One region of the Paenibacillus sp. FSL R10-2796 genome, then DNA from elsewhere that is predicted to be linked to it. Evidence: riboswitches for the same ligand, from Rfam matches in the RefSeq annotation. Region 1 holds a riboswitch; each other region holds the start of a gene.
What was found. Region 1 has a riboswitch for cyclic di-GMP ahead of NST58_RS22330 (thiamine pyrophosphate-binding protein). Riboswitches for the same ligand answer to the same signal wherever they lie in the genome.
Positions count from the first base shown of each region.

Region 2: it holds a riboswitch for cyclic di-GMP, as region 1 does, so the genes downstream of both, NST58_RS03670 (transglutaminase-like domain-containing protein) here and NST58_RS22330 (thiamine pyrophosphate-binding protein) in region 1, are expected to answer to the same signal.
Region 3: it holds a riboswitch for cyclic di-GMP, as region 1 does, so the genes downstream of both, NST58_RS23325 (PA14 domain-containing protein) here and NST58_RS22330 (thiamine pyrophosphate-binding protein) in region 1, are expected to answer to the same signal.
Region 4: it holds a riboswitch for cyclic di-GMP, as region 1 does, so the genes downstream of both, NST58_RS31735 (NPCBM/NEW2 domain-containing protein) here and NST58_RS22330 (thiamine pyrophosphate-binding protein) in region 1, are expected to answer to the same signal.

Region 1 covers NZ_CP150178.1:4,911,073-4,916,213, forward strand. Annotated here, with positions in the region: gene NST58_RS22315 (SDR family NAD(P)-dependent oxidoreductase) at 1-593, opposite strand, end outside; gene NST58_RS22320 (YafY family protein) at 751-1,707, shown strand; gene NST58_RS22325 (HAMP domain-containing methyl-accepting chemotaxis protein) at 1,829-3,079, shown strand; cyclic di-GMP riboswitch class I at 3,254-3,350, shown strand; gene NST58_RS22330 (thiamine pyrophosphate-binding protein) at 3,506-5,141, shown strand, end outside.
Region 2 covers NZ_CP150178.1:791,290-796,430, forward strand. Annotated here, with positions in the region: gene NST58_RS03655 (glycosyltransferase family 2 protein) at 52-1,032, shown strand; gene NST58_RS03660 (GtrA family protein) at 1,019-1,426, shown strand; gene NST58_RS03665 (class D sortase) at 1,529-2,194, shown strand; cyclic di-GMP riboswitch class I at 2,308-2,390, shown strand; cyclic di-GMP riboswitch class I at 2,465-2,545, shown strand; gene NST58_RS03670 (transglutaminase-like domain-containing protein) at 2,559-3,368, shown strand; rRNA gene NST58_RS03675 (16S ribosomal RNA) at 3,736-5,141, shown strand, end outside.
Region 3 covers NZ_CP150178.1:5,156,404-5,161,544, reverse strand. Annotated here, with positions in the region: gene NST58_RS23345 (Gfo/Idh/MocA family oxidoreductase) at 1-300, shown strand, start outside; gene NST58_RS23340 (hypothetical protein) at 324-647, shown strand; gene NST58_RS23335 (helix-turn-helix domain-containing protein) at 772-1,089, shown strand; gene NST58_RS23330 (hypothetical protein) at 1,301-2,026, shown strand; cyclic di-GMP riboswitch class I at 2,302-2,400, shown strand; gene NST58_RS23325 (PA14 domain-containing protein) at 2,555-5,141, shown strand, end outside.
Region 4 covers NZ_CP150178.1:7,115,484-7,120,624, reverse strand. Annotated here, with positions in the region: gene NST58_RS31745 (EAL domain-containing protein) at 1-621, shown strand, start outside; gene NST58_RS31740 (hypothetical protein) at 738-1,304, shown strand; cyclic di-GMP riboswitch class I at 1,462-1,548, shown strand; gene NST58_RS31735 (NPCBM/NEW2 domain-containing protein) at 1,807-5,141, shown strand, end outside.

The sequences.
Region 1 (5,141 bases):
GGAGTAAGCGGAATAACTGCAATGTTGTCCTCTTTAAGCTCATTCGATAACCCGTAGGCCATACGCACAAGTGTATTTTTAGAAAGATCATAATAGAAATTTCCTAGATATTTGTAATGATCCCAAAAGGTTGTGTGGATGATTAGACCGCCAGCTTTTGCCTCACGCATTAATGGTATTGCATAATAGTTTGTTATCAACTGTGCCCTCACACCCGCATTAAACATATTGTCCCAATGCGCTGTAGGAAGCTCCCAGAAAGACTTCTGCTCAATAGGTAAATCGTTGCCGCCCCATACATTATTGACTAAAATATCAAGCTTTCCTTGCTCTGAAGCAATCTGGCGAATGACCGCTTCTGTCTCCTGATCTTTTGTATGATCACATCGTATGGCGCTGCCGGACCCTCCCTCCGCTTTTATTTCCCTAAGTACGTTATCAATGCTCCGCTTGCTATGCTCTATGCCAGAAGCCTCTGTCGTTCTGCCCGTAATATAAACGAATGCACCTTTCCTTGCCAGCTCCAATGCAATTCCTCTACCAGCACCTCTGCTGCCTCCGGTGACCAATGCTACTCTTCCTTTTAAAGTCATATTCTCAATCCTTTCTACACTTGTTTTTCTCTAAATGTTCTGTATTTAATCCTTACCTTATATAGTATAATTCTTTAATATGACATCAACTGACATATATAATATAATAATTAATTAAGAACTAGCCAACATTTATTAGGAGGAGGAGTGTCCCTTAATGAGAGCCGATCGTTTGTTATCCATCTTACTTTTGCTGCAAAATCGTGGAAAGATGACGTCCCGTGAGCTAGCCCAGACCTTAGAAGTGTCTGAACGAACTGTGTTTAGAGATATGGAAGCCTTATGTACAGCAGGAATACCGATTCTTGCCGAACGGGGACGTGAAGGGGGTTGGATGCTCACAGAAGGATACCGGACCTCCTTAACGGGTATGAAGCCCTCAGAGATTGCAACTCTGCTGCTGTCCGCAGACTCCTCAATCTTAAAAGATCTGGGTATACAAAACGACTTCTCTTCTGCCGTGCTTAAGCTGGAGGCTGCTTCCCCATCCAGGCCGAATAATCCAGCCAGTTACCTGAGCCAGCGCATTCATATAGATGGTGCCAGCTGGCACCCTTCCGACGAGACATATCCGTTCCTATCTGTCCTGCAGGAAGCTGTTTGGGAAGACCGTAAAGTGAAGATCACTTACCCACGGAATGACGAGATGAAGGAGCGTTTCATTGAACCTCTCGGGTTAGTCGCAAAACGTGGAGTTTGGTATGTAGTGGCACGAACCGTGGGTGAAATGCGGACTTTTCGCGTGTCGAGATTAATACAAGCTGACGCAACTTATGAATCATTTGTCAGACCTGAGGCTTTTGATTTAAAAAGCTACTGGGAACAATCGACTTTAGCTTTTAAAGCAGCACTGCCAAAATATGTAGTGAACTTAAAGGTGAATGAGTCTATTCTTAAAGAATTACAACGTGAAAGATATGTAACTATAACTTTAGTAGAACCCTCTGCTAATACTGGGTGGATGAACGTGGAGGCCGAATTTAATGCTATAGAATCTGCCTGTCGTATCGTACTCTCTTTCTCTCCTTCAGTTATTGTTTTAGCTCCTATCGAACTAGTAGGGATGGTAAAGTCTGCTATTAAAACAATTTCCACAATATATGAGGAATTTTGACATGAATTCTAAATATCTACTACTTAAAGAAGATTTATGACACTTCTCTATAGACCAATGACCTATAAATCCCCTATAATAACACCATTACATAAAATTTAATAAGGGGGACATTTTACCAATGAGCTGGATGCACAAACTTCCGTTAAAACAAAGAATTGTTGCCGGATGTTACCTCGTTGCCGCACTGTTTGCTATTCCTGTCTTAGTTACGTTAATGATTCTAGGTCAATTTCTCGTAGGAATTATACTAGTAGTTGTTCTTGCAGGTCTGACTTTACCTGTTGCTCGCTTCGTGGAGAGAACGCTTACATCATCTTTTGATGATATTGCTAATGTATCTCACAGTATTTCGAAGGGCGATTTCACTAGCAGAGCGGACGAAAATGGCTCAATGGGTGACGTAAGCCGCTCCTTTAACACAATGATTGATAAGCTCAAGAAGATTCTGACCGATGCATCGCAGATCACCCGTCAAGTTATGGATGCAAGCCGCGGAATCGAAGATAAGAACCAGAACCTGAAAATTGTCATGGCACAAGTAGCCTCTTCTTCTACTGAGCTCGCTCTTGGTGCAAATGAAATATCTACGGATATCGCTGATATGACAGAATCCATTAAAGACATTGAGACCAAAGTATCCAATTATACGAACTCCACCAAAGAAATGAACAGACGTTCAATACATACCTTAGAACTTGTTGAGCAAGGGCGCCAATCCGTAGATACACAGGCTGAAGGCATGCGTAAAAACATAGAGGCTACACAAAAAGTGGCTGATACTATTGAAGCTCTCTCACAAAATGCCCGCGGGATTACGATGATCACCAAGACCATCACAGAGATCGCTGAGCAGACCAACCTGCTGTCACTGAATGCCTCCATCGAAGCTGCTCGTGCCGGAGAGCATGGTCGGGGTTTTGCCGTTGTAGCTCAAGAGGTCCGCAAGCTTGCTGAAGAATCTACGGCATCCACAAAAGAAGTATTCGGCTTGGTCCGCAGCATTGAGTCAGATATTAAACAAGCCATCGATAATATTGCCATCAATGAAGAGGTTGTGCAGGTTCAGAATGAAATGATCACTCAATCTGCCCATATTTTCGCACAAATTGTACAAAGCGTGCAGTACATTACCGAGCAAATCTCTTCATTCTCTGCGGAGAGTGATCTTATGCTAGAAAGTGCCTTGAAAATTTCCAGTGCAATTGAGAATATCTCAGCTATCACCGAAGAAACTGCTGCTGGCACGGAAGAGGTATCGGCGGCTATGAATGAACAGATTAATGCCCTGCAGTCTGTTGCAGAAGAAACGGAAAAAATGACCCAGGCCGTATTTAATCTGCAAAAAACCATTCATATCTTTAAATTCTAGTTCAAAACTATCAACTGCCACCTAAGCTGAGTCTTAGGTGGCAGTTTTTTTCGCGAGGCAAAACTTCATCTCTTGGACAAGACTTTCGTCAAATTTCGAGTTTTTTTAGCGGATTATGTTGACAAAAATTAATGAGGAATATATTGTAAAGTAAAATTATTCTTATCAACTATAAATTAATATTGGCAAAATCCTCGAAAGAGGATGACGCAAAACCATGGATCTACAGCCTCATTTTTTCGTTTGAGGCCATGATTGCCAGGTTGCAGAGGAACCAGGACGGCTGAACTATTGTTCAGTCTTAGCGGCGCCTTATGCCACCAACCTGTGCTTACTATAGAGCACAGGTTTTTACTTTTTGAGTATATTGATCTATCGTATCTATTCGGTAGATTAATAACTAATATATATCAAAAAACTTGTGAGGTGTTTCTTTTGAAGACAGTCGCAGATTACATGGCGGAAGCACTACGTAACCTTGGAGTCACCCATTCTTTTGGGATCATTGGCAAATCCATTTGTCCAATTGTTCTAAAGATGGTGGATTACGGTATTGAATTTATTCCCGGCAGACATGAAGCAAGCTCCGGATTCGAAGCAGCAGGGTATGCGCTGAAAACGGGTAACCTAGGCGTAGCATTTGGTACTTCGGGTCCTGGGGGAACTAACCTGCTTACAGCAGCAGCACATGCGAAAGCTAACAACCTACCTGTCCTATTTATTACCGGCCACCAATCCATTACAGAGCTTGGAATTCCTCAATGTCAGGACTCCACCTCTTTTCTGGCTGATTTAGCTGATATGTTCAGACCTGCCACCTTGTTCAGTAAATTGGTTGAACGTGGGGATCACTTTGGTACTATTTTTAATCATGCGATTTCTGTGGCCCTGACCAAACGGGGTCCTGTTCATCTTTGTATTCCTTTTGATGTACAAACTGAAGTATTGGAAGAATGCAATATAGTAATCCCAGAAAGAGAGTCTCTAATTAGTCAAGCTAATATCGATAGAGTCATCGATGCTATTCAAGCTGCTAAGAATCCTTTGATTATTGCGGGTAAAGGAATTAACCGCTCCGGAGCACATAAAGAGCTTGTTCAACTCGCAGAAACATTTAATATTCCTGTAGTAACATCTCCTGGTGGAAAAGGGGCTATAGTCTGGGATCACCCACTCTATCATGGTCCTATTGGCGTTGGCGGTTCGACCCACGGGGACGATTTATTGAATAAAAGCGATTTATTTATAGTGCTTGGATCACGTTTAAGTGATATGACCATCTGTAATCTTAAACGGGAGAATCATCCAGCAACTTTAATTCAATTTGATATTGATCCAACCTTTGTCGGAAAAATACTATTGTCCAAAACGATACCGGTCACTGGGGACCTGCGCGATAATTTGGTGCACTGCCTAAATCATATTGACCCAAGCACAATCACCAAACGTGAGGCTTTGGCCGATGCGGATTATTCAGAAGAGCTTCCAACCCTCAAGAATCTTTCCCTTGCTTCGGTAATGAGCACTTTAAGTGATTTGATCCCTTATAATAATTCAATTTTCGTTGATGATGGAAGTCATGGATTCCACGCTGCAAAATGGTACAAGGTTAAGAAACCGGGCAGCTTTGTTTTTGATGCGTATTTTGCTTGCATGGGTAATTCGATCGGCATGGCTATTGGTGCAAAAGTTGCTGCTCCTGAAGAAACTGTCCTCTGCATTACAGGTGATGGTTGTTTCATGATGCTCGGCGCTGAGATTAACACCGCTGTCTGCAAAGATATCCCTGTCATCTTTATCGTGGTCAATAATAAGCAACTAGATATGGCTCTTAAGGGTATGGAGAAAACCACAGGTCGTATCGATGGAACTCTATATGAAGTACCAATGGACGCCGTAAAATTCGCTGAATCTCTAGGTGCTAAAGGCTACAAATGTGAGACTGCGGATGAATTCACAGCTGCAATTAAAGATGCGGTAGCTCTAAACCATGTTGCCGTTATTGAACTACTAACAGACCGTGATGAAGTCCCTCCGACTGCACACCGTACTTTGAACCTAA
Region 2 (5,141 bases), 3.2 Mb from region 1:
ATGAAGTGTAGATGGATGTAACGCTCCAAAAAGCTTGTAGGAGGAATAAAGGTGAAAGCCAGATATAGTGTGATTGTACCCATGTTCAATGAGGAGCAAGTAATTAGCCATACTTATGAACGTTTGAAAAAAGTAATGGACGAGTGCGGCGATACTTATGAGCTGGTCTTCGTCAATGACGGCAGTCGTGATCGTTCCGCCCAGATGATTCGGGAGATCTGTGAACGAGACGAGCATGTCAAGCTGATTGACTTCTCGCGTAATTTCGGACATCAGGTAGCGATTACAGCTGGCATGGACTATGCCGAAGGTCAAGCGGTTGTTGTTATTGACGCTGATCTTCAGGATCCTCCGGAGGTCATTTTGCAAATGATCGAGAAGTGGAAAGAGGGCTACGACGTTGTATATGCGAAACGCCTGAAGCGCCACGGAGAAACGATGTTCAAAAAGGTCACCGCGAAGCTTTTTTACCGCCTGCTCAGCAGTATGACAAGTGTGGATATTCCTACGGATACAGGCGATTTCCGTCTTATTGACCGTAAGGTATGTGATGTCCTGCGGGGACTTAAAGAAAAGAACCGCTATGTCAGAGGTTTGGTGAGCTGGGTTGGCTTCAAGCAGACTATGGTGGAATATGAACGGGAAGAACGTTTTGCCGGAGAAACCAAATATCCGCTGAAGAAAATGATTCGTTTTGCGTTAGATGGCATCACCTCTTTTTCACATAAGCCGCTTAAGATTGCTACGTATATTGGATTCTTCCTTTCATTCTCTAGCTTTCTCTATTTATTTTTCGTCTTGTTTCAAAAGATATTTTTTACCTCCTGGACGGTTCCGGGCTGGGCTTCCATTGTAGGCGTTAATCTGCTCTTTAACGGTATCGTTCTGATGCTGTTGGGTGTGATTGGGGAGTATATCGGACGGATTTATGACGAGTCTAAAGATAGACCGCTATATATTGTTAGTGAGACTAAAGGCTACCAGAACGAAGAACAACTGGACCGCCGGAAGGACCACAATGATGTCAGATAAGAACTTGCGCGCTGCATTCATACAGTTCCTCAAATTTAATGCCGTAGGTTTGCTCAATACGCTTATTGATTTTGTGATTTTCACATTGTTGAATTCACTAGGGATGGTATACGCATTGGCGCAGGTGATCTCCTATAGTGCAGGCACGGCGAATAGCTTTATTTTGAATAAAAAAGTTACCTTTCGTGATCGCAACCGGGGGAATAAAGAAGGCTTCGACCGCGTACAGCTGGTCAAGTTTATCGTGCTGAATCTGGTAGTGCTCGGAATATCACTGTTGTTAATGCATCTGTTGACAGACAAACTAGGTATTCAAGTCTTGATCTCCAAGGTGCTGGTTACCTTTATCACGGTGATCATCAATTTCTTTGGAAGTCGTAAATGGGTATTTTAAACATTAATTTCAGGCAGAAGGAGTTGCTATGCTTAAAGGCAAGTAGCTGTTTCTGCTTGATTTGTATATAACCATAGAAACAATATACGGAGGTGAATAACATTGCGTAAATTCTCCTATCTACTCATACTGGCTGGGATACTTATCATGTTATATCCGACAGCTAACGAGTGGTACAACGACAGGCAGCAGGAGAAGTTATTAGAAACGGCTGAACTAAGCACTGCCGATAGTACTCCCCAGCCAGATCTGAAGAGCAGGTATGCTGAAGTTACTCAGCTGTTAGCAGAGGAATCGGTTCTGGATGCCCAGGCACAGCCCCAACCCCAAGAGACAGAAAAGCCTGAACCGGAGATTGCAGTCGGTGGCAAAGTAATCGCACTAATTGAAATCGATAAGATTGATTTGAAGCTGCCTGTATTAGAAGGGGCTACAAAAGCTAATATGAAACATGCTGCAGCCCATATGAAAGAAACGGCACCCCTTGGAGAGATCGGGAATGCTGCAATCGCGGCGCATCGGGCTAGAACTACGGGGCGTTTGTTTAACAGATTGAATGAGGTTGTTGTGGGGGATGTTATCACGGTAAAGACTAGTGATCAGGTGTTTAACTATGAGGTATACGATATTTCTGTTGTAGATCCGAGTGATGTCTCCGTTCTTGACGGGAATGACAAGGATAAGATTCTTACTCTGATTACATGTGATCCGCTAGTGAATCCAACGCATCGGCTGATTGTTCATGCCAAATTAACAAAAGGAGAATAGTGAATGACAAGAAAACACAAATACCGGGAGATATTTATAAAATAATGGGTAATCTAGTAAATTAGGTCTTGTTCACAACTATAAATATGATAGTATTATACTATGAAAGCTAAACACGATAACGGCAAACCTTCCGAAAGGTAGGGACGCAAAGCTAAAGGGCCTTTTCCCAAAAGGATGGCAGCCAGCTACCGAATGAAGAGGCTTTTTTTGTTTGTTTCAAATGGATTCTATCAATTATATCTAGTAAAGCTAGAACAGATAGAGCTTATACGATAACGGCAAACCTATCGAAAGGTAGGGACGCAAAGCTAAAGGGCCTTCCCGAAAGGATGGCAGCCAGCTACCGAAAGGAGTTTTATCCGTGAAAAAGGTTTATTTTATGCTGGTGGCGTTGTTCGTCCTAATGACTTCAGTTCCGGTAAGTACAGCTCAAGCTGCAAGTGCAGATGCCAGTTGGTTGATTACATCCAAAGTGGCTCAAGGTGTTATTGGTATTAACTATGATATTCCGAAAGATAAAAGAATCAAACTCATGATCACCAAAGATAACAGCAGCTATACATATAACTTGTATGCTTCTGGACAAGCTGAGGACTTCCCTTTGCAACAAGGAAATGGGACTTATAAGGTTTCTGTTCTGGAGAATACAACCGGCAATAAATACAAAGCGTTATATTCCGAAGTAGTAGACGTAACCATGAGTGACTCGAATTCCGTATATTTGGGCTCCGTACAGAATGTGAAATGGAGTTCTTCTGATAAAGCGATTGTCAAAGCTAAACAATTAGTACAAGGCAAAACAACAGACGAAGAGAAAGTTAAAGCGATCTATAACTATGTAGTTGCGAATGTACAATATGATTACTCTCTTGCTAATAGTGTAACTACTGATTATATTCCAAGCATCGATAAGACATTGACTACTAAAAAAGGGATTTGCTATGATTACGCTTCTCTTTTTGCCGCAATGCTGCGGAGTGTAGATGTTCCTGCTAAGTTGGTAATGGGGAATACAAGCTACGTTACGCAATATCATGCCTGGAACGAAGTGTTGCTTAATGGGAAGTGGGTTACCATTGATACTACAGTGGATGCAGGACTTGCAAAGAGTGATAAGAAAACCGATTTAATTAAAGCCTCAAGCAAATATACTGCGGCAAAATACTATTAAGTTCGTCGCTAGAAACATAACTCTATTAAATAAACAACTAGCTTAATTATTAAGCTAGTTGTTTATTTTTATATTAGGGGTTGCTTTTCTATTAATAGTTGGGGTATTATAGGTAAGCGTTGTTAGACAGCGTACAGGCGATACAGACGAGGCTGATAAAAAGCTTCGAAAAATAAAGCTTGCATTTCTGAAGACAACATGATATATTATAAGAGTTGCTGCTGAGACATTAAACGGCGCCAACAAGAACTTGATCTTTGAAAACTGAACAACGAGTGAGTAGGAAATCACGTAAGTGAAATCCAAAATTAGAGAATTAATTTTCTCGTCAGATGTTTCAAAATGAGCATATCGCTCTTTTCAATACTAATTGGAGAGTTTGATCCTGGCTCAGGACGAACGCTGGCGGCGTGCCTAATACATGCAAGTCGAGCGGAGTTACTTTGAAAGCTTGCTTTCAAAGTAACTTAGCGGCGGACGGGTGAGTAACACGTAGGCAACCTGCCCTTCAGACTGGGATAACTACCGGAAACGGTAGCTAATACCGGATAATTTCTTTTTTCTCCTGAGAGAAGAATGAAAGACGGAGCAATCTGTCACTGAGGGATGGGCCTGCGGCGCATTAGCTAGTTGGTGGGGTAACGGCCCACCAAGGCGACGATGCGTAGCCGACCTGAGAGGGTGAACGGCCACACTGGGACTGAGACACGGCCCAGACTCCTACGGGAGGCAGCAGTAGGGAATCTTCCGCAATGGGCGAAAGCCTGACGGAGCAACGCCGCGTGAGTGATGAAGGTTTTCGGATCGTAAAGCTCTGTTGCCAGGGAAGAACGTCCGGTAGAGTAACTGCTACCGGAGTGACGGTACCTGAGAAGAAAGCCCCGGCTAACTACGTGCCAGCAGCCGCGGTAATACGTAGGGGGCAAGCGTTGTCCGGAATTATTGGGCGTAAAGCGCGCGCAGGCGGCTATTTAAGTCTGGTGTTTAAACCTTGGGCTCAACCTGAGGTCGCACTGGAAACTGGGTGGCTTGAGTACAGAAGAGGAAAGTGGAATTCCACGTGTAGCGGTGAAATGCGTAGATATGTGGAGGAACACCAGTGGCGAAGGCGACTTTCTGGGCTGTAACTGACGCTGAGGCGCGAAAGCGTGGGGAGCAAACAGGATTAGATACCCTGGTAGTCCACGCCGTAAACGATGAGTGCTAGGTGTTAGGGGTTTCGATACCCTTGGTGCCGAAGTTAACACAGTAAGCACTCCGCCTGGGGAGTACGGTCGCAAGACTGAAACTCAAAGGAATTGACGGGGACCCGCACAAGCAGTGGAGTATGTGGTTTAATTCGAAGCAACGCGAAGAACCTTACCAGGTCTTGACATCCCTCTGAATCCACTAGAGATAGTGGCGGCCTTCGGGACAGAGGAGACAGGTGGTGCATGGTTGTCGTCAGCTCGTGTCGTGAGATGTTGGGTTAAGTCCCGCAACGAGCGCAACCCTTAACTTTAGTTGCCAGCAAGTAATGTTGGGCACTCTAGAGTGACTGCCGGTGACAAACCGGAGGAAGGTGGGGATGACGTCAAATCATCATGCCCCTTATGACCTGGGCTACACACGTACTACAATGGCCGGTACAACGGGAAGCGAAGCCGCGAGGTGGAGCCAATCCCATCAAAGCCGGTCTCAGTTCGGATTGCAGGCTGCAACTCGCCTGCATGAAGTCGGAATTGCTAGTAATCGCGGATCAGCATGCCGCGGTGAATACGTTCCCGGGTCTTG
Region 3 (5,141 bases), 250 kb from region 1:
CAAGGCTCAGTGGGGATGTATAGCATGCTTCGTGAGGCGGGTGTTGATTTGGAGAAGCTGGAGCTGCACGGTAATGGACGTTCGGTGGAAGTGGCAGATCTGGACCAAGCCATCCTATATGAAAAAAATGCTTTGCCACGGACCCAGAGCTTTGGAAGCTGGGATACGGTGCTGGATAGAAGAGGTTTTGGTGGAGTGGTAGATCATTTCCTGAACAATATAAATACACCAGAGTTATGCAGTATTGCTGCTTCAGCAGTTCTGCCTAGTCATAGATTGGCAGCTCAGCTTGCTGAATGAGGTCTCTAAGAAAGGAGTAAATTATGGAAGACAACCGTAAATTAGTGGAGGAACAAATCATCGAAAGCTATAAGCGTGAGGAAGAGATGATGATCCTTGTATTCGCCCAGTGGTGCGTGAATCAAGGACTCGACCCGCACAGTTTGTATTTGCAGGCTTATCCACAGCAAGAAGGGAATGAAGCCTTGCGAAAAGCGCTTGCCCTAACGGTTTCAGCGGAGGAAGCAGGGGATATTTCTGATGACACAGTTCTGGGCGTACTCTCCTTATTCGGAAATGATGACTTGGCGCAAATCGTGACAGAAGCGATCTCTAAAAGGGAATCTAGAGCACATACAGGGGATTGACAACGAGGATATAATGATAATGTCAGATGAACTTTTTTTAGTAAACGATGTTCATCAGGGATGAAATGTGTTAATATTATATATACTAACTAATAGTAAGTTTCGCTAGTGAGAGGTGAGAACAATGGAAGAACATCAAATTTCGATGTGTCCCAGATTTGAGACAGCCTTCTCTTTCTTAGGCAAACGTTGGAATGGACTTATTATTCAGACATTGATGAGTGGACCGAAGCGGTTTAAAGATATTTCCGGCCTCATTCCTTCAATGAGCGATAAGATGCTGTCCGAGCGGATGAAGGATTTGGAAGGTGAGGGTATTCTGGTTAGACATGTATACCCGGAAACACCTGTGCGTATTGAATATGAACTAACAGACAAAGGCCGTGCGCTGGAGCCTGTTATGCAGCAGATTCAGTCTTGGGCTGAGAGCTGGGTAGAGTAGAAATCAAAGTCGTGTTGTGGCCCTTTTTCCTGAAGAACGGAGGAGGGCTTTTCAATTTTTAAATAAAAACCTTGCACAGATCGAAAAAATCTGTAATATAATAGAAAAAACGTTGTATGTTCCTTGCATGGAAACGCTTGCAATATTGGTTTTTGCTCAAATCTACTCAGCTGGAGTACAGGCATAGCAAAACTATTAGGAGGCGAGGGAGATGAAGACCACCCTGTTTTCCCGGGAAATAACGTATGGAAAAAAGGATGTTGCTGAGCTGGAGAACGCTTCGATCAAAGTACAGCTCATCTATGACAAGACGTTGTTCATGCTGCATAGCCATCTTCCAGATTCCTTATGGGATGCGTGGATTGGCGTGCCTTACAGCATTATCTCTTCACTCTACAAAGGCAACAATGATAGCGGGACTATTTTTCAAAAATGGATTCAAAGTCCTTCTGGCTGGAAATGTATCGGCTGTGAACGGCATTGCCTGGAGTCGACGGAACCTCTTCAAGAAGTGAATGTGGCGAGTAATCAACGACAATATAAGTTCCATAATGGCATTCGCCAAAGCATGGTGCTACAAGCCCTAATTTGGTCCATGTACGAGAATACCGTATTATTCAAACCCTTTTTAGGGGATGAGCCCTTTTTTGATGAAGATGATTTGCATACGATATCCTCTTATTTCGTGCCAACTTACCTTAATGATCTACGTCTTCTGGAGCAGTCTAAGCCTTGTAAAGAGTACAAAGATCAGAATATACAGATTTATCAGGAATGGATAGCCGCCCCTGACCTTGTCCTCAAATGGAACGGAGGCCTAACAGAAGGCAGATGGATGACTGGTGTTTATATGGATCACTCCCGCTTTGCTGGTTTAGGACCTTATTTGAAGGACGCAAAGGGTAAGCGAACGTATATGCAGGCTTATGTTCAATAGAAGATACAGATTTGGTGTGATCAATTGATGCGCCTCTTCAGAAATTGTCTTAGGTATTTCGTACTAGGATATTATTATGAAGAGGCGTATTTTTTCTATATATTAGTAAATTTGGTTGTTGATAGGGAGGTTATAACAAAGAATTAGATGAAAAACGACAAAGTTCACAGTAATGACTATATCCAGTGATTCAGTTATAGGGTATTATTACCAAGCAGAGAATACATTGTAAGTGGAGTATTGAATCTGTTTTCGATTTCCTTTAATAACCATTTGAATTAAAAAGGCAAACCTGCACGAAAGTCAGGGACGCAAAGCCACGGGCCTTATTCGAACATCTAAGGATGCTAACGAATGGTAGCCGGGCCGCTTCTTCTAGTGGTTTTTTTTTGTGTTTTTTTATGGATAGCATTTGAACTTATTCTTAAATCGGAGGACATTATGACAAAAAGAAAGAGATTAATAAGTAAATTATTATGTTTATTGTTGTTAATTCAGCTGTTTGCTCCTTTTCTTGGTGGGAGTTACATGAAAGTCCTTGCGCAAGGAGAGACAATTAAAATTCAATTTCAACCTATGCAATCGCATACTCCAGAGGGGTTTCTCGCTGATTACGGAGAAGTATTCGGTGTTAAAAACAACTATGCCTACGGTTGGACTACAGATCATACAAATTCCACTGTTACAAGAGCTACTTATGATGACTTGCAGAACAAGTTTAATATGAGTCAGAGCTCGTACGGAAATCCTACTCTCGATACATTGACATTAATGCATCCTGACGGGATGTGGGAGATTCAATTAGACAATGGTATCTATGAAGTAGCTGTAACTGTGGGTGATTCAGTATATGGAAGTAAGAATGCACTGGATGTGGAAGGCACTATATTCTGGGATGGTCTATCGTTAGACCCTGGAGAGCATTCTACATTGAAGAAAAGTGTTACTGTAAGGGATGGAAAGCTAAGCTTGAGTCAGATTAATAGTCCTAATGTAGAAACGGCATTAAATAATATCGAAATTTCTATGGTTAACATGTTCACTCCTACTCTTGCACAACCCCGTATCGCTTTGCCAGCAGAAGAAAATAAGATAGCCGGGAACAAGGTATTGATGTCAGGGACGATGGTCAATGTACATAATGCTCCTCCGTTTATAAAAGTGAAGGGACTCCAAGGGGAGATCTCCAGATATATGAACGAACAGACTGACAATATCAAGCTACGGATACAACAATATGAACAAACTGCTTTCACTGTTAGTGGCAGTGATGTTACTGCGATCCATCAAGCTGTTACTTCAAGCCTACATAGTCCAGCAATTATTAAAGCAGGACATCTCAATTTAGAGAAGAGTGTTACTTTTGGAAGTCCGGACAAGCCGGTTATTTTAATATTAGAGGGTATTAATACCAATCAATTCTTGAACATTACTGTCTACGGAACCTTAATCCTGAAGGGAGGGCTAAATGCCAACGCTGCATTGTCTTTAAATATCTTAAACGGCAGTAGTGATGAGTCAAATGGGAATCTATGGGTGCAAGGTGCTTTTCAATTGAATAATAATCTGGATTTTCATGTAGACAATGAACTTTTCGCAGGTGATTTAACTTATAACAGCGGTACGCTCAATATAGAAGCGAAGAGAGTATTGGTTCCTGGAAGTTTGAATATTAATACTAATGTAATTATGAATATTGAAGACGAGATTTCAATAGGAGTGGTTATATCCAATAATCTTGTAGCTGATTTGAAAGTGAAGAAAGGTGACCTGTTCGTCCGCGACAGCATTAGTGTGAATAATCATTTAAACATTACAACCGGAGGATTGTTTGCGGTAGGTGGTGATCTGATCACAAATCAAAGGCCAAACATTCACACTGGATATGGAACGGAAGGGCACACTCTTTTGAAATATGCCGTTTCGGGGTTGAAAGCTGAGTACTTCAGTGGGAGCGATTTTACTGGTCAGAAGGTGACAAAGTTGGATGAATCCATCTTCTTGTCGGGGCAACCAGTTTTGGGGGTACCTGGTATTGCAGATAAACGATTTTCCGTGAGCTGGACAGGTCAGGTACAACCTAATTATTCGGGAGAGTATACGTTCTTTGTTAATACCAATGGTGGAGTTAAGTTATGGGTAAATGATCAACTTCTTGTTGATCAATGGTCAGCTAGGTATAACTCTGCACAGAGAACAATTCAACTTGAGGCAGGAATGAAATATGATCTCAGAATGGAATATGCCAATGACTTGGGAAATCCTCAAGCCAGTTTGCTCTGGGAAAGTGACAAACAGATTAAAGAAGTAGTCCCTTCCATATCATTGAGACCATTTGCTATTCCCTTACCTGTAGCTAGTGCAGTTGATACAGGTATTACTATACAATGGCCGACTCTTTTTAACGCGGATGGATACGAAGTAGAGTTTGATAACAATATTACCAGTATTGGAACAGAACCGTATTTTTCTGCAGATAGTCTTAATTCAGGAACAGAACATATTTATCGCGTTCGAGCCAACAGTGGTGATCTCAAAGGGGAATGGTCACTGGCAACACCACATTGGACATTGCCAACTGTCCCTCAGGATATAAACCTAACCTCTACCAGTAACTCCATAACCCTTACTTGGTCACCTGTTATCGGTGCAACCAGCTATGAGATTGAGGTTAATAATAGTATTCAAGACATTGGAAATGTTTTGACTTACCTAGAAAATGATCTAAACCCAAATATGCAAAAAACCTTTCGTGTCAGAGCTAAGAATAGCAGTGGCGTAGGAGGATGGAGCAAGATTATTGCCAAGTCTACCACTGTGGGGGTTCCTGCTAATCTGTCGGGTCTTGCAGAGGAAAATGGGATAAAAGTGCAGTGGGACGCAGTGTCAGGAGCAATTACTTATGACCTCGAAGTTGATGGCGTTGTTATAAGCAGTATCAAGGAGAACGATTACTCTCATAACGGACTTCTGCCAAATAGTACCCATGAATATAAGGTAAGAGCAAATAATGAGAATGGAACTAGCCTATGGAGCGAGAAAATCACTGTATATACTCCGCCCACTATTCCAGGGAATCTCAAAGCGCAAGTTAAGGGGAACTCAGTCCATGTGT
Region 4 (5,141 bases), 2.2 Mb from region 1:
CTCCTATCCAGATTTAAAAAAGAAGACGGATCTCTTATCTATCCTAATGAGATTTTTGCGGCGGCACGGAATCGTGGGCGTTTATATGCTTTAGACCGGTTATGTAGAATGACGGCTGTAAAATATGCTGCACCCTTAAATAAAAAAACGTTTATTAATTTTATCCCAACGTCGATCTACGCTCCAGAGTTCTGCTTAAGATCAACCGTTGAACTGGCCAATCAATTAGGCGTCGATCCTTCTCTTTTTGTCTTTGAAGTTGTTGAGACGGAGAAAGTGGATGATCTCGCTCATTTGAAAGCTATTTTGACATATTACAAGGATCGGGGATTTGAATACGCTTTAGATGATGTTGGTGAGGGCTTCAGCACGATCGAGATGTTATTGGAGCTTAAACCCCATTACATGAAGCTGGATATGAAATATGTTCAGGGTGTGTCCAGCGATCTGAACAAACAGAAAATAGCAAAGCAATTTTTAGAAAAAGCTTTAGAAATCCAATCCGTTCCTTTAGCAGAAGGTGTGGAGTTTAGAGAGGACTTTGAATGGCTTAAGCAGAGTGGTTATCAGTTGTTTCAGGGCTATTTATTTGGAAAGCCTGATCCTATTCCCAAACAGTAATCCTAATGAGTATATATCCGTCCAGAGGATGAGATGAATTTCAGGTCAGAGTCTGAGTACAGCCAACCCCCGGGGTTGTATAATTTAGGTAATTTGAAAAGGGGGACGGGATGGATATGAAATGGCATCAATTTGTAACGCGCTGGGCGGATTCTAGGGGCTTTGATGGACGAGAGATTGATTATCAATGGCCTTCTCCCTCATTTCCGGTCATCAGTATACGCAGTAATCTAGGGCGATACTCAGGTCAAGCGTATGGCCGTGGAGGTAAACCCCGTGTGAAGACAGCCGTTGGATTAATCGCTATTGGAGATGTAGCTGTTGGCTTGATTTCCATAGGTGCGATAAGCGTGGGCGTATTATCCTTAGGAGCAATATCACTGGGAATGTGGTTAGCGATCGGAGCAATAGCACTTAGCTGGCTTGGCTTCGCAGTGGGAGCGATTGCGATTGCAGGCGTGGCTGTAGGAGCGATCGCAATCGCGGAAAAAGCGTTGGGGGCCATCGCCATAGGGGATACGGCGTTTGGTGCGATAGCGATAGGCAGGATCGCTGGGGGTGCCATAGCTATCGGACAATGGGCATATGGTGTAATCGCAGTTGGCGAACATGGTTTCGGATTAATTCCCATCACGGGCGATGTGTGGAATTGGTTCCGGCGTTTGTTTGGATCGGGTAGTTAAGTAGACCTACAGTCCTAAAGGATGCCCTTCTCTTCCGGGATGGTCGATAAATAATATCTATCACATAAGAAAAACTAATTGCAATTACCTATATTCATTTCATACCAATTAATCATGCGATCCGATCTAGGCTTATGTTACTCTTTGAATGTATTCGAAACTTCATAGGCAAACCTATGGAAATGTAGGGACGCAAAGCTAAAGGGACTAAGGTTATCATAACTATTGTCAGCCAGCTGCCAAAGAGTGTGTAACGCTTTTTGTTAAAATATAAGAAAGTATAAGTTATAAAACTATACTTAATATCTTATATTTCTCGCTTAAACGCTTACCGTCCTTATAAGGACGCCGAAGGCGTTTATGCTTGTTAAGGTTTAATAAAAATTAAGTCTTAATTTTTAGGCGACTTTATACGCAATCAAGCTACTCTTTTGGGGTAGTTTTTTTTGTGCCCATTTTTGGGCACTGGAGAGATTCATATGACATCTGGAGGTAAGAAGAGATGAAGAAAATGATTGCGATCGCTACATCGGCGGCCATATTGGCCAGTTTTTCAAGTGAGGCAGGTTATGCTTTAGCAAGTGAGGTAAGCAAGGTAAATGTAACAAAAACAGTGGCGCAAAGTAAGGTTAACTTATTAAGCAACGCTTCGGTTATTCCGTTTGAGCTGTACGGCAAGGATGCTCTAAATGCCTATAATGAGGTTTTTAGAATGAATCCAGCAAATATTAAATCCATCACAAATAACGGTGGCAACTACTCAGGCTCGCCTATAGCTAAGGCTATGGATGGGGATATGAGCACGCATTGGGAGACTGGCAAACCGAATAGTTCAACGTTTACGAATGAGGTTGTGTTTGTTTTCAATGAGTCCACTGAATTAAATAGAATGGTATACGCGGCTAGGCAATCCGGTGCGAAAGGTAAAGGTTTTGCTCAAGAATTTGAGATCTATGGTTCCACTACCGATGGGGGTGATTTTACGCTCGTGTCTTCTGGAGAGTATACAGGCTCAACCGGTGATGTAGTGGAGATTCAGTTCGCACCTACGGCTTTTAAGAAACTTAAATTTGTCTTCAAAAAAGCGAACCAAGATTGGGCGAGTGCGGCTGAGTTTTCTTTTTATAAAGAGGATAGTGTCTCTGCTAAAATGAAAAATTTATTTACAGATGATACCTTGAGCCAAGTTAGTGCTGCTTTTGATACGGCAGAGAAATTAACAGCTTTAGAGAATGAAGTGCAGGCACATCCACTGTATGCGCAGTTTAAAGAAGAGATAGAGAATGCAAAGATCCTTTTGGAGAACCATCAGGTAGAGGCAACGGCAGCCAAGGTTTCGAAGCTAAAAGGGTATGGAACAGCCTATGAAAATGCCTATAGCCAAGCTTATAGAATGCCGAATGCAAACGTATCAAAAGTAACGGTGAACGGCGGAAGCTACCCAGGTACGAAGCCTGAATATATGCTGGATGACCAGCCCACTACGCATTGGGAAACGAACAAAAACAATGATGCAAGCTTCACGAATGAAGTTGTGTTTGAACTAGCGCAAGCGGAGGTGCTGGACAGAGTAGCTTTTTTAGCTAGAGATAACCGCAAAGGATTCCCAGAGGCTTTTGAAATCTATGCATCAGAGACGAGTAAAGGAGAGACCTTCCAACTTGTATCTAGCGGAACCGCGGTTAGTACCAATGATTTTCTGGAGTTTAAATTCGAGCCTACGAAGTTTAAAAGATTAAAATTTAAGTTCACGAAAGCTAATATCAACAGACCTTTTGCGGCTGAATTTAGATTTTATACAGAAGATAAAGTAAGCGAAGCAGTAAATGGCATTTTCACAGATGGAACGATGAGTGCGGTTGTGCCTGCTTATAATAGCGTCGAAGCAATCAACGAATTAGAAGAAGCGGCAAAAGTACATCCGCTCTATCCAATCCTGAAAGATTCTTTGGATTTAGCTAAGAAGCTAGTGAATGGTGAAGTTCAAACCGAAGGCACCATCATTGAGGCGGAACAACGTGGAGATATGAAAAAGCATGCGCAGGAAAACCTGGGAATAGGCTTCGGAACGAACAACCAACCTACAGGACTTGCGGCAATGCCTGGCGAGACCATCAATGTTTATGTGGATGCTGCTTCGGGCGATAAATTGCCTTCTTTGATCTTTTCACAACAAGAGGGAGCTTGGAATAGTTGGGCTAGGGGCGTACAATTGCGTGCGGGCAAGAACACTATCACTGTACCTGAAATTGCAACGACTAGTGCTTACGCTCATGAGGTAACTAAGGGTGGCACCGTTTATATCGTCAATCCATATACAGCTGAGGAACAAGGGAAAGCGCCATTGATCCGCTTCGAAGGTTTAGAAAAGATTCCTTTTATGACCAAGACCACGGATCCAGAACAATTCAAAACCTTCTTAATCACATACAAACAAAGACTGGACGAAGATAAAGCGGCTCATCCAAATGTTCAAGATCGTAAACTCATAGATGTGGTAGAAATGTCCAGCGATCATGTTATTTTCACAGGAACGGCGACGGAGGCGTACAACAAATATATTACGCAAGGAAATAACCCGCTGGACACCGTAACTGGGTATGACACCTGGATGAAGAGTATTTTTTCCTTCTATGGCTTGGATGGCAGTAGTGAGATTCATGATGCCAAGCTAATTCGTGAGAATATTCGCTTGATGCAGCCTTATGGTGCGATGTATGCAGCGGGAGATCATACAGGGATCCAACTTGGAACAGTAGGAACCATGTTAGGTGATTTTAACAAAGCCTATCCGGGCTGGGGACTGAATCACGAAATTGGGCATCGCTTGGCTATGGGTGAACGGGAATATGGCGAAGTAACTAATAATATGGTGTCTATGTTTATGTCTGTCGCAGCGAATTCGATAGATAATCGTATACCGTATGAATCAGATATCTATAAATATGTCCTCGAAGAAAATAAAGTGGTTATGAATCAGCAGGGCTTATTTGCACAACTCGGAGCCTATTGGCAGCTGGAGCTGGCACATCCGGGATACTGGACAGAGCTAACCAAGCTATATCGGGAGCGGAAGGTCACCCTTACCAACGGTGACAATTCCAAGCAGCAGTATTTGGTGGAGTTCTCCTCCGAAGTACTGGGATTAGATTTAAGCAGCTATTTTGCCAGACATGGCTTCACTGTGAATCCTGAGACAAAAGCGAAAGTAGCCAAGTATCCGGCACCGCAAAAGTTATGGTATTTAAATAACTCGGTGATTAATTATGAGGGAACTGGAATAGCGGATAAAAATCTGGCCATTAAGGTTAATATCACACCTAACACCACGGCTAGAACGAACACGTTAAGTTTCAGTATAGATAAAGAGCTTAAGCAAGACTTTTTAGGATATGAAGTGTATAGAAATGATGTGTTAGTTGGTTTTACAGGAACTGAGCAATTTGTGGATCAGAATGTAGATGTGAGTATCAACTATACGTACAAGATCGTCGGTTATGATAAAAAGCTGAACCCACTGAAGCCCGTACAGGTTAAAGCCTTTAAGCCAGCCTTGTCTGTTGAAGATCAGCTCACTTTAAAGCTTAATCAAACCTTTGATCCGATGAGCTATGTAAAAGCGGCTAACTATCTAGGAAACGATATTACTGCAGATGTCTCTCTGAAAGCCAATAACGTTGATGTAACGCAAAAAGGCAACTACGAAATTGTATATGAAGTGAAAAGCGAAGGGGTTACGGAAACGAAAACCACACAGGTTACGGTAACGAGCGACTACGCCTATATTTCCGATCTCAATGCCAAGTCAGTCGTTGTAGGCTGGGGTGAATTAAAGAA